DNA from 3 places in the Dorea sp. 210702-DFI.3.17 genome. Region 3 is predicted to be linked to each of the others. Evidence: predicted binding sites of a transcription regulator. Region 3 holds the regulator's gene; each other region holds the start of a gene.
What was found. Region 3 encodes Rex, which represses fermentation and respiration genes when NADH is low (regulators of the CRP and FNR family bind a similar motif). Its sites were predicted from a motif close to ATTGTTAANTANTTAACAAT; they were not measured.
Positions count from the first base shown of each region.

Region 1 (4,296 bases), on a different contig from region 3:
TCCAAACAATCCCTTTTCAACGGTTCTAGGCGGTTTTACACGCGGCATTCCACGCTTACCTTCAATGGATGCTGTCAGGGCTGAGCCCTCACCACATACGAAAGCTCCTGCTCCACGGTTGATATGTAAATGGAAGCTAAATCCTGTTCCCAAAATATTGTCTCCCAGAATTCCAAGCTCTTCTGCCTGTCTGATTGCAATGCGAAGTCTGCTGACTGCCAGCGGATATTCCGCACGGACATAAATATATCCTTCCTGTGCCTGTACCGCATAGGCTGCAATCATCATACCTTCGATCATGCGGTGCGGATCTCCTTCCATGATGCTTCTGTCCATGAATGCTCCCGGATCTCCTTCATCACCATTGCAGACGACATAACGGATCTTTTCTTTCTGTCCGGCAACCTGGGACCATTTTCTTCCAGTCTGGAAACCAGCGCCTCCACGTCCACGCAGATTTGACTGGGTAATCGTCTTGATTACGGCCTCCGGCGTCATCTCAAATACAGCTTTTTCAAATGCTTCATATGCACCTACTGCCAGTGCATCCTCAATATGTTCTGCATCAATGTGACCGCAGTTTTTCAGAACAAGTCTTGTCTGTTTTGCATAGAATGGAATTTCTTCCTGAGTCTGATAGACCTCATTATCCTGCTTGTACATCAGACGTGTGACTGGCTCTCCATGGAGGACTGTCTTTTCAAAGATTTCTTCACAGTCTTCCAGCTTTACTTTTAAGTAGAGATAATTATAAGGTTCAATTCTGACAAGCGGACCCATCTCGCAAAAGCCATGACATCCACTTTTCTTAACGCCGACATGTTCTCCATGTGCAATCTCTGCTCCGATTCTGACCTCAACATGATCCATACCCGCTGTCAGTTCACTGAATCTGTCAAAGATTTTGTCAGAACCACCTGCAAGACATCCGGTCCCTCCACAGACCAGTATCTTACATGTTTCTTTATTTCTCTTCTCCTGGCATTGTTCACGCAGGAGTGTAAGTTGTGTTCTGTTTTCCAGTTTCATCTGTTATTCCTCCCGCAGTTTTTTGATTAATTCACTCATTTTTTCCGGTGTCATCTTACCATACACCTCGTCATTGATCATGACTGCCGGTGCAAGTCCGCATGCGCCAAGACAGGAAACGGTCTCTACTGTAAATAACTGATCATCTGTTGTGTGTTTATCTTTATTAAGCCCCAGCTCTTTATATAATCCTTCCAGTATCGGAATTGATTTACGCACATGACAGGCCGTACCATCACAGACTTTAATAACATATTTGCCCTTTGCTTCAAACGAGAAGTTCTCATAAAAACTTGCAACGCTGAAAGCCTTTGCTTCTGAAATGCCAATTTTTCCGGCCACATAACTTAATAATTCCGGTGGAAGATAGCGGTATTCCTCCTGAATATCCTGGATAATCGGAATCAGCGACCGCTCTTCACGCGTGTGACAGGCAATAATCTCATCTGTCTTCTCGTAATAAGATGCGTCTAACATAAAAAACCTCCTCATGAATCAAATTTATTCTATTTCTATTTTATCTCAATTTTTATTGCCATGAAAATATCAATAAAGCATGAGTGATATATACTTTTGCATATATTTATTAGTTTCAAGTAACTTTAAAGGTCAAAAAAAGAAGCCTCGCTATTTTGAGACTTCTATTGCTTCTTTCTTCAGCTGCCGGATAAACTCCCGTTCATCTTCACTCAGAAACTTTCTGCCCGGATATACCATAACATCTTTCATCCGCCGCTGCTGCCATTCTATCTTACGCTGTGCCAGTCCATTTCTTCGGAGAAGTTCTTCCGGAATCGGTGACACCCACATATAAGTTCCCGGTATATCTTTCAGAAGCATAAACTGATTGCCACGCTCATATACATGAATCCGTCTGTGTGCATTCTGATTCTCCGGCGTTTCCTTAATGTCCAGATACTCCCCGTTCGGCAGTCTGGAATCTCCGTGTATCAGCTCGATATAAGATTCCAGATCTTCATATCCATTCAGTTTTTTCGTTGCTAGCGGATCATTCTCATTAACAACAAGACGATACTGGAAATCCATGATCTTTTCATATTCCAGACCTCTTAAATGAATAATGGAATAGTAATATTCTTCATATTTGTCTTCCATCCGGATCAGCGCAAGATTGTAATGCTTCTTTGTAAGATTGTCCAGCGCTTGGACAGAATTGCACTCCCGGATATGCAGTCTCATCTCTTCTGCATCTCGCACCTGCTCTACATACTTTCCAAATGCATAAGATGCATAGCTGGCTCTTGGTATAGAAATTTTCATCTCTACATCAGTCCCTTTTTTATTTCCCGGGAATTTACGGTTCAACCCTTCAATTTCCTGAATGACCCGTCTCGCCTGCGCAATAAACTGCTGTCCTTCCCTGGTAGGAACCATTCCCCTCGCTGTCCGCACGAAGAGCTGGATTTGATATTCCTCTTCCAGATTCCGGATTGCCTTACTGACGTTCGGCTGTGCAACATACAAACGCTTGGATGCCGCACTTACCGAACCACACTGTGCAATTTCAATAATATATCTTAACTCTGTTATATTCATTTTTATCACTCATTCTCAAACATTAATAAAAAGCTAAGCCCCAGAAGAATACATGAAATCCAGATCATATGGATTCCAAAATGTTCTGTCAAGTTGCCGCCAAGTCCTGCTCCGATCGCAAATAAAAAGATAATTCCAAAATAATAAGCGGCCTGCTTTAACTGCTCTGTTTTTTTATCCTGAAGATAATGAGAAAACGCTGCCGTTCCACTTCTTAAGTTACCGATGCACATGGTACTTGCATAGGAATAACCACCCATCTTCCGGAATGTCTGCACCTGCATCGCACAGGCAAAGGACACAAAAATCGTCGCTGTCATATTCAGACTGTGCGGAATAAATCCTACGACAAATAATATGACGATCTCTGCAAGCAGAATCCCCTGCCTCCAGTGAAGCCGTCTGGCATATTTATACCGCATCTGGATCTGATCTGCCACGAAAACTCCAAGAACAAATGCTATAAGAGGCAGCAAATATCGTACTCCGGCTTTCCAGTCTCCGGTCATAAAATGCTGACTCATCAATACTACATTTCCTGTCTGCGCGTTAGAAAAAACTTCATCTCTCGTATTATATGTATAAGCGTCCTGAAAACCTCCTGATAACGCCAGAAATGCACTGTTTATAAATGCCTCTGACATCTGCTTTCCCGAAAAATTCTTACCGACCATGTGTAACACCTCTACTCATCCTTTGTATTTTCAGTTTCCTATTATATAGATGCACATGTCAAAAGTCAATTTCACCGTTTTGCTGGTATATAAATTTTATATCAAGAATGCCTCGGCATTCTTCCAGCTGATATATTTTCGCAGAGCCTGAATATAAAATTCACTCATCCGGCTCCCACGAATTCTGTGGTGCGTCAGAATTCCAATCTCCATATCTCCTTCTTCTTTTAAAGGTACTGCCACAATATTCGCTCCGTTCAGTTCCTCATCAATGACTCCACTACACACCGTATATCCATTCAGTCCAATCAGTAAATTAAAAAGTGTCGCGCGGTCACGTACACGGATATTCTTCGCACGCTCTGTAGTACTGAATATTTCCTCTGAAAAGTAAAAAGAGTTGTGTTCTCCCTGCTCAAAAGACAGATATGGGTATGTCTTTAAATCTTCCATCGTTACAGATTCTTTTCCTGCCAACGGATTTGAAGTACTGACGAAAATGTGTGGTCTGGCCGTAAATAAAGTCTCAAATTCCAGATCATTTGCCTTGATGATCTTCTTTAATACGGTCCGGTTAAAATCGTTCAGATACAAAATTCCAATCTCACTTCTCATCTTCGCCACATCATCGATGATCTCATATGTCTGTGTCTCTCGAAGAGAAAAATCATAATTGTCCCCGCCAAATTCTTTGATTAGGTCAACAAATGCATTGACTGCGAAAGAATAATGTTGTGTAGAGACACTAAATTCTTTCTTGCCTCCTGCCTGAAGCTTATAGCGCTCTTCCAAAAGTGATGCCTGCTCCAGCACCTGCCTTGCATATCCTAAAAATATCGCTCCATCCTTTGACACTTCGATTCCCTTATTCGTCCTGTCAAAAATGATAATTCCCATCTCTTGTTCCAGTTCTCTAATTGCTTTTGTCAGTCCTGGCTGAGAAACAAAAAGACGACGGGCTGCTTCGCTCATAGTGCCTGTCTCCGCAACGGTCGTCACATACCTTAACTGCTGTAATGTCATCACATGCCCTCCT
Region 1 covers NZ_JAJCNB010000002.1:29,424-33,719, reverse strand. The annotation lists gene nuoF (NADH-quinone oxidoreductase subunit NuoF) at 1-1,029, opposite strand, end outside; gene LI149_RS02530 (NAD(P)H-dependent oxidoreductase subunit E) at 1,033-1,506, opposite strand; gene LI149_RS02525 (LysR family transcriptional regulator) at 1,657-2,586, opposite strand; gene LI149_RS02520 (YoaK family protein) at 2,592-3,260, opposite strand; gene LI149_RS02515 (LysR family transcriptional regulator) at 3,357-4,283, opposite strand.
Region 1: a site for Rex is predicted at 1,561-1,580, ahead of LI149_RS02530 (NAD(P)H-dependent oxidoreductase subunit E). Genes of this name have one in related genera too.

Region 2 (4,296 bases), 150 kb from region 3:
GACTGTCTCACTTACAGCCGCTTTCGTTTCTTCTTTCTTCTCATCTTTTTTCTTGCCAAATGCATTCTGGATTGCCGGAATGTATTTAAACAAAGAAATCAGGAATGAAATGAAGATCAGTACTGCAAATACAGTTCCCATTCCAAGCAGTGTATTTAAGCCTGCCTTTTCCATAATCTCTCCAAGTGAGAACTTCGCACTGACTGTCATACTTTCAAGGTATAAATCTTTATCAAACACAAATTCAATCGTAGCATCACGATCTTTGAACTGTGCCGGTACAGATACTGTCAGCTCATCATCTTTCGCTTCAAATGTATAATCTCCATGTCCGACATACTCACCGCATTCTTTGATTCCTGCCTGCCAGCTGTCAACTGCACCATCAAAGCTGTCCGGTGTGAACTTCAATCCAGACATCATGAACTGATACTCTTTGCTGAATTCGTTCTGGTCGTTCCACTGTGCCAGTGTATCACTGTCTACATTCTGGCAGTAGTTTATCAGAAACTCTGTCTCCTGCTCGATCATTGCCTCATCATATTCCAAAGTAGTCTGTGTCTTACCACATCCTGTCAGGCATACGATTGCGGTCATCATCAGGCAGAGCAATAAGCTAATCTTTTTCTTCACTTTGCCTCACCTCTCTAAACTGTTCCATGCTTTTTCATCGGGCTTTCTTCTCTTTTTGTAAATAACATCTCAAATGCTCCGATGACATATTTTCTAGTGTCAGCAGGCTGGATAATTGTATCTACATAACCTCTTCTTGCTGCGGAAACCGGACTGGACTGAAGCTTGGCATATTCTTTTGCTTTCTCGTTGATTGTCTCAGCATCAGCATCTGCATACATAATTTTTGCTGCAAGATCTGCTTCCATCATTCCGATTTCTGCTGTCGGCCATGCATAGACCATATCAGCACCAAGAGATTTACTGTTCATTGTCACATAAGCACTTCCAAATGCTTTTCCGATTACAACGTTAACTTTCGGTACAGTTGCATTTGCAAATGCATAAGTTAATTTTGCTGCTGCCTTTGCAAGGCTTCTTTCTGCACACATAGTTGCCGCAAATCCTGATACATTCGTCAGTGTAAGAACCGGAATATTAAATGCATCACAGAACTCTACGAATCTGGCTGCTTTTCTTGCGCCTCTTGCAGAAAGTGCTCCATCAAACTCTTCTACAACTTCTGCATTCTCATCATAAACTTTAGATCTGTTTGCAACAGCACCAACTGTCATACCATTCAAACGAATAAAGCCTGTTACCATGTCTTTCGCATGATTCTTCTGAGTCTCAAAGAATACATGATCATCTGCGATTTCAGCAAGGGCTATTGCTGTATCTTCTGTTGCATTTTCAATCTCTGAACATACACGATTCAGATCATCTGAACATTCTGTGTATGATGCATCTTCCTCATTATTACATGGTAAAATGCTTACTAATGTACGAATCTCTGAAAGAATCTCTTCTTCTGTTCCGACACCATCTACAAGACCTGTCTTTTCACTTTGGAATTTTGCAGAAGATGTATCACATTTATCTACTGTATTTCCTGGAATCGCATTCGGAGAATTTACGAATAACTTCGCATTCTTTTCTTCCATAAATGTAAAATCTGTAAGAGCTGGTACTAAGGACAAGCCTCCGCCACAGGTTCCGAAAATTGCTGTAATCTGTGGAATTACTCCTGATGCAAGTGATTGTTTTAAATATAATGTTCCAAATGCCTCAAGTGCGTCTGTTGCCTCCTGAAGTCTGAGACCTGCACAATCTACAAGTCCAATAACAGGAGCCCCCATCTTCATTGCCATATCATAAATGTTCGCGATCTTTCTGGCATGCATCTCACCAATTGATCCCTTCAATACTGAAGCGTCCTGGCTGTACACATATACCAGATTACCATCGATCACTCCATAACCGGTAATGACACCGTCTGCCGGAGTTTTCTTTTCCTGCATGTTGAAATCTGTTGTTCTGGCTGTTACTGCTCCGCCGATTTCAACAAAGCTGCCTGCATCAAGTAACTGTTCAATGCGATTACCTGCTGCATTTTCTGTTGCCATGTTGCCCATAATTTAGCCCTCCATTTTCTTTATTAAAATATGGTTATACCAAAATTTCGCCGAATTTATTATAACTTTTTTACCGAAAAATGGCAACGCCTACAAGGCACATTTGTTAAGGATTTGACAAATTTTGTTAATTATTTATGACTTTTGTTAAAAATCAAAAAGCGGTTTGGGCAATTAGCTCAAAACCGCTTTTATAGGTCTATAAATTCTGTTTATTTTTCATTTCTAAATTGAATTGGAGTCATATTATATGCCTTTTTGAACAATCGATTGAAATGCTCCACATTCTGATATCCGACAGATAATGCAATATTTTCCACTGTCATATTGCTGCTCTTAAGAAGTGCTCTTGCTTTCTTCATACGGATTTTCTTTACCAGTTCTCCAAATGTGACGCCGGATTTCTCCTTAATGTATTTGGAAATGTATGGTTTAGACAAGAAGAACTTCTCAGCAAGGTCATCTAATGTAATATCAATATAGTTCTCCTGAATATAATTCATAATTTCAATCATACGTGCGTCTTTACATGTATTGGAATTTCCAATCTCTTCCAGCTTATTAACTGCAACTGTGAGTGCCTCAATGGATGCCTTGATAATATCGGCGTCAATTCCAACACCCCAAAATGTCTTTCCTTGGCAGATTATACCAACATATGCAACAGCCTTGGAGGATGATCCTTTTGTCAGAGAATGTTCCTCGTAAAAGCTCAGTTCATAGCTGACGTTGAAATACTGTTTGATTGCATTACTGACCGCATCCAAACGTCCATTACCCGTTGCAGTGATGACCTGACTCTCTTTCTCATGATTGATCGTAACCTCAGCTGTAATTCCATTGACCTGTTTGAAATGACACTCGTCAATATGGAATACCGGTTTCGTATTAATGTAGTTATCAGAGAAAATCTGATATACAAGTTCCGGAGTCAGCTCTTTATGTGCACGGTCAGAAATACCTTTCACAAGATATCCGACTTCCTCACGCATCTCTTTTGGAAGATTGATTCCATGGCTCTGTTTCAGAATGTAGTTCACACCACCTTTACCAGACTGGCTGTTGATGCGGATAACATCTGAATCGTATTTTCTTCCAACATCCTGTGGATCGATCGGCAGATATGGAACTGTCCATGTATCGCACTTCTTCTCTTCTCTCCACGCCATTCCTTTTGCAATAGCATCCTGATGTGATCCTGAAAATGCTGTAAATACCAAATCTCCTGCATACGGCTGACGCTCATAGACATGCATTCTTGTCAGTCTCTCATAAGTTTCGCGAATATGGTGCATATCAGTAAAATCAAGCTTTGGATCTACTCCGTGAGAGAACATATTTAAACCTAATGTCACAATATCTACATTACCGGTACGCTCTCCATTTCCAAATAATGTACCTTCGATACGGTCAGCTCCTGCCAGAATTCCAAGTTCCGCAGTTGCAACACCACAGCCACGGTCATTGTGTGGATGAAGGCTTAATACAACATTATCTCTGTATTTCAGATTTTTATCTACATACTCTAACTGGCACGCAAATACATGTGGAATCGCATTTTCAACGGTTGTCGGAATATTGATGATTGCCTTGTTGTCCGCACTTGGTTTCCATACGTCCAAGACTGCATTACAAACTTCGACCGCATAATCAACCTCTGTTCCAGAGAAACTCTCCGGGCTGTATTCAAATGTAAAGTTACCATCTGTCTCATTTGCCAGCTTCAGAAGTAATTCTGCTCCATCGACTGCAATCTTCTTGATCTGCTCTTTACTTTTTCTGAATACTTGCTCTCTCTGTGCAACAGATGTGGAGTTGTACAGATGGATCACTGCATGAGGCGCGCCCTTAACAGCTTCAAATGTCTTCTTAATAATATGCTCTCTTGCCTGAGTCAGTACCTGAACGGTCACATCATCTGGGATCATATTCTTCTCAATCAGCGTTCTCATGAACTTGTACTCGGTATCGGATGCTGCCGGGAATCCAACCTCAATCTCCTTAAATCCGATATCTACTAACATCTGGAAGAACTCCAACTTTTCCTCAAGACTCATTGGCTCGATCAGCGCCTGGTTACCATCTCGCAGGTCAACACTACACCATACCGGCGGTTTTTCAATCTCTGTCTTCTTCACCCAATCATATGTGACGACCGGTGGCATAAAATAAGTCTTTTCGTACTTTTCAAAATTATTCATATCTATCA
Region 2 covers NZ_JAJCNB010000001.1:271,267-275,562, forward strand. The annotation lists gene LI149_RS01310 (OadG family transporter subunit) at 1-633, opposite strand, end outside; gene LI149_RS01315 (acyl-CoA carboxylase subunit beta) at 648-2,087, opposite strand; gene LI149_RS01320 (2-isopropylmalate synthase) at 2,300-4,288, opposite strand.
Region 2: a site for Rex is predicted at 2,190-2,209, ahead of LI149_RS01315 (acyl-CoA carboxylase subunit beta). Genes of this name have one in related genera too.

Region 3 (4,296 bases):
ATGGTTGTTCTGGAATCCTTCAGTACACAGGTAACGTCATATTCTTTAACAAATGTACGAAGTGCTACAATACGATCTTTTTTTACTTCAGCAATCTTCAAACCGCTGATCCGTTCAAATTCTTTCATGTGCGGTGTAAAGATAAAATGTTCACAATCTGCACCACACAGATAATCCATATGTTCAGACAAAATATTAAGTCCGTCTGCATCTATGACACACGGTTTCTTTGTATATGCAATGGTTTCTTTTAAAATCTTCCTTGCAGTCTTCTTTGTTCCAAGTCCGGAACCTATAGCTACGACATCTGCCCAGTCGATCAAGCGATGTAGTTCATTGACATCATATTTTTCATAAGTTGTAATGATCGCTTCCGGGATCTGGCTCTGTAAGATCACGAGATTCTCTTTAGCAGTATAGATCTGCACCAGCCCGGTACCTGTCCTGTAAGCTGCAAGTGCGCCAAGATATGCAGCACCTGACATACCTTTGCTTCCGGTGATCATAAGAAGCTTTCCGTAAGTTCCTTTATTGGAGTCCGCATTTCGTTTCGGAAGAAGTGCTGCATAATCACTGCCCTCCAGTGTACAAACTGTTTCCTCATCTCTTTCCAGTGGAAGTGATACAATTCCGATATCCTCGGATACACAGATTCCTGCATAACTTCTTCCCGGATCAAGTACAAGACCAACTTTCGTCTCCTGAATTGTCACAGTATAGTCTGCACGCACTGCAGTTCCTAATACATTTCCTGTAGTTGCGCAAATTCCGGAAGGAATATCCACGGACATACGGACTGCATCAGACTGATTCACACACTCTATAATCTGTGCATATCTGCCTCCAACCTCCCGGCAAAGTCCAACTCCAAAAATTGCATCGATAATTAAAGTATACGGTTCACTTTCAAATGCTTCTTGCTCAAACCGCTCCTTAAACTGTGCTCCTGTATTTTTCAACTGTTCTATCTGATGGGCAGTCTCTGGTGTGCAGTGATCTCTGTTTCCGACCAGAACTGCTGTTACGTCACACCCTTCCCATGCAAACATTCTGGCAATCGCAAAGCCGTCCCCGCCATTATTTCCAGAACCACAGAGGACACATATTTTATTTAAATTAATTTTCCAGTCTTTAATGTGATCTACACATGCTCTGGCAGCCCGTTCCATAAGTTCCAGGGACGGGATTTTAAGTTCATTTATCGTAAATGAATCTGCCGTTTTCATCTGTTTAGCATCTGGCAAATATCTCATAGTTTTGATTCCTCCTGATAGAAAGAAACGTGCAAAGCCAGGATGCAATCTGAACAAACCTGTCTTTACACGTTATCTCCTTAATTATGTTCTTCCTTGTAGCGGCATATATTATATGACAGCCTCATCAGACTCTCGGATAAATGTACATTCTCAACAATCACACTTTCCGGAAGATTCAGATCTGTATGTGCAAAATTCCATATTCCGTGAACATTGTGATCTGCCAGAAATTTTGCGACTTTGATTGACTCATCCTTTGGAATCGTCAATGCTGCAATATCGATACTGTTCTCATCTACAAATTTCGGAAGCTCGTCCATCATCTGAATTGGAACACCACGAACTTCTTGCCCGTCAAGCTCCGGATTGATATCAAACAATCCTTTTAAGATAAATCCCCGCTTTTCAAATGATGCATAGTTCGCAAGTGCACGCCCCAAATTACCAGCACCAATAATAATAATATTATGATCCTGTTCCAATCCAAGAATTTTTCCGATTTCTGAGTACAGATATTTTACATTATAGCCATACCCCTGTTGCCCGAATCCGCCAAAATTATTAAGATCCTGACGAATCTGGGAAGCTGTTACTTTCATTCTTTTACTAAGCTCATTGGAAGAGATTCGTTCTACTCCCTGCTCGATCAGCTCCCCAAGGTATCTATAATATCTGGGTAATCTACGGATAACTGCCTGTGAAATTCCCCTGTTTTGCATGATCCGCACCTCCTTCCTTCAAAAATTTCTACTCATTATTATAGGCAATCGTTAGTATAATGTCAAACTTTTTAGTTGTTTTTTGTAGTATTTTCGTTATAATAGTATAAGATGATGCCAAAATTATGCGGTCGCAGCGCCGGACGCAGCCCTGCGGCATCTTTATTTCTCAAAATCACAGGATTTTATCAAGGAGGATAGGATGATACTTGCATGTCACAATATCAAAAAAGCCTTTGGAGAGGAAGTAATTGTCTCCGGCGGCTCCTTTCATATAGAAGACCACGAAAAAGCAGCTCTCGTAGGACCGAACGGTGCTGGAAAGACAACACTTCTTAAGATGATCGTTGGTGAGATTCAGGCGGACGGCGGCAATGTTGTTCTGACACGCGGCAAGACGATGGGATATCTGGCACAGCATCAGGATATGAATAATGACCATACGATCTATCAAGAGGTACGCACTGCAAAAGCCGATATTCTCGACATGGAGCGGCAGATTCGTGAGATTGAACAGGAAATGAAGCATTTAAGCGGAGAACGTCTGGAAGAACGTATGAATACATACCAGCGGCTCACAGCAGCATTCGAACGTGAAAATGGATACGCCTGCGAAAGTGAAATCACTGGTGTTTTAAAAGGACTGGGATTTACAGAAGAAGAATTCGCAAAACCGGTTGCAACTTTATCCGGAGGTCAGAAAACCCGTGTTTCTCTCGGAAAACTGCTCCTCACAAAGCCAGATATTCTGCTTTTGGACGAGCCAACCAACCATTTGGATTTAAATTCCATCTCATGGCTGGAAACTTATCTTCTGAATTATCCCGGTGCAGTACTGATTGTCTCTCATGACCGGTATTTCCTGAACCGGGTTGTAACAAAAGTCGTCGAGATTGAACTTGGCAAGCTTACCACTTTCATGGGCAATTATACAGATTACGCCCAAAAAAAAGAAATGCTCCGTGAAGCCAGAATGAAAGAGTATCTGAACCAGCAGCAGGAAATTAAGCATCAGGAAGCGGTCATTGAAAAGCTCCGCTCCTTCAACCGCGAAAAATCCATCAAGCGTGCAGAAAGCCGTGAAAAGATGCTGGATAAGATGACCCCGGTTGAAAAACCGATGGAACTACATACAGATATGCATTTAACACTGGAACCTTCCTGTGTCAGCGGTAATGATGTCTTAAGTGTCGAGCATTTAAGCAAAGCATTTCCACCACAGATTTTATTTGAAGATGTCAGCTTCGAAATCAAGCGTGGGGAACATGTCGCGATCATCGGAGATAATGGAACCGGAAAAACAACAATCCTTAAGATTTTAAATCAGGTACTCAAAGCTGATTCTGGAAGTTTCCGTCTCGGTTCTAATGTAAAGATTGGTTACTACGATCAGGAACACCACGTTCTACACATGGAAAAAACTATTTTCCAGGAGATTTCCGACGACTATCCTAATCTTAATAACACGCAGATCCGTAAAGTGCTGGCAGCATTTTTATTTACCGGAGATGATGTATTTAAACTTATTAGTGACTTAAGCGGTGGCGAACGTGGACGCGTGTCCCTTGCAAAGCTGATGCTTTCTGAAGCGAACTTCCTGATTCTCGATGAGCCGACCAACCATCTGGATATTACATCAAAAGAGATTCTGGAACATGCACTGAATAATTACACAGGAACGGTTCTTTATGTTTCACACGACCGTTACTTTATCAATCAGACTGCAACACGTATCATGGATCTTGTTAATCATACGTTTGTAAATTATATTGGAAATTATGATTATTATCTTGAGAAAAAAGAAGAACTGACAGCCGCATATTCCAATACGTCTCGCTTAGAAAATAATTCCTCTTCTGCAGCTGCTGACTTGGCCTCTGATTCAAAGTTAAGCTGGCAGGAACAAAAAGAAGCTCAGGCAAAAGAACGGAAACGCGCTAATGAATTCAAAAAGACAGAAGAACGGATCGGTGTTCTGGAAGATAGAAGTGCTGAAATTGATATTCTAATGTCGCAGGAGGAAGTTTATACGAATTCAGTAAAATGTCAGGAACTTGCAAAAGAACGTGCAGAAATTGACGCTGAACTTGAAACTTTATATGAAAAATGGGAAGAGCTGGCCGAATAAGCCAGCTCATTTTTTTACTCTTCAAAAACACGTTTGATACTATCATAATGCAGGAAGATTCCTTCGTCAGCCAGAGCCTTAATCTCATCAGCTGTTGCAATCTTATATCCTGCAGTCTCTTCTGTCTGAAGATGCAGGTCTTCTTCTTTAAAATCCTTCTCAAAACGATAGACATCTACAAAATAATTGTCGC
Region 3 covers NZ_JAJCNB010000001.1:123,996-128,291, reverse strand. The annotation lists gene LI149_RS00590 (NAD(P)H-hydrate dehydratase) at 1-1,253, opposite strand, end outside; gene LI149_RS00585 (redox-sensing transcriptional repressor Rex) at 1,334-1,975, opposite strand; gene LI149_RS00580 (ABC-F family ATP-binding cassette domain-containing protein) at 2,178-4,103, shown strand; gene LI149_RS00575 (NUDIX domain-containing protein) at 4,118-4,296, opposite strand, start outside.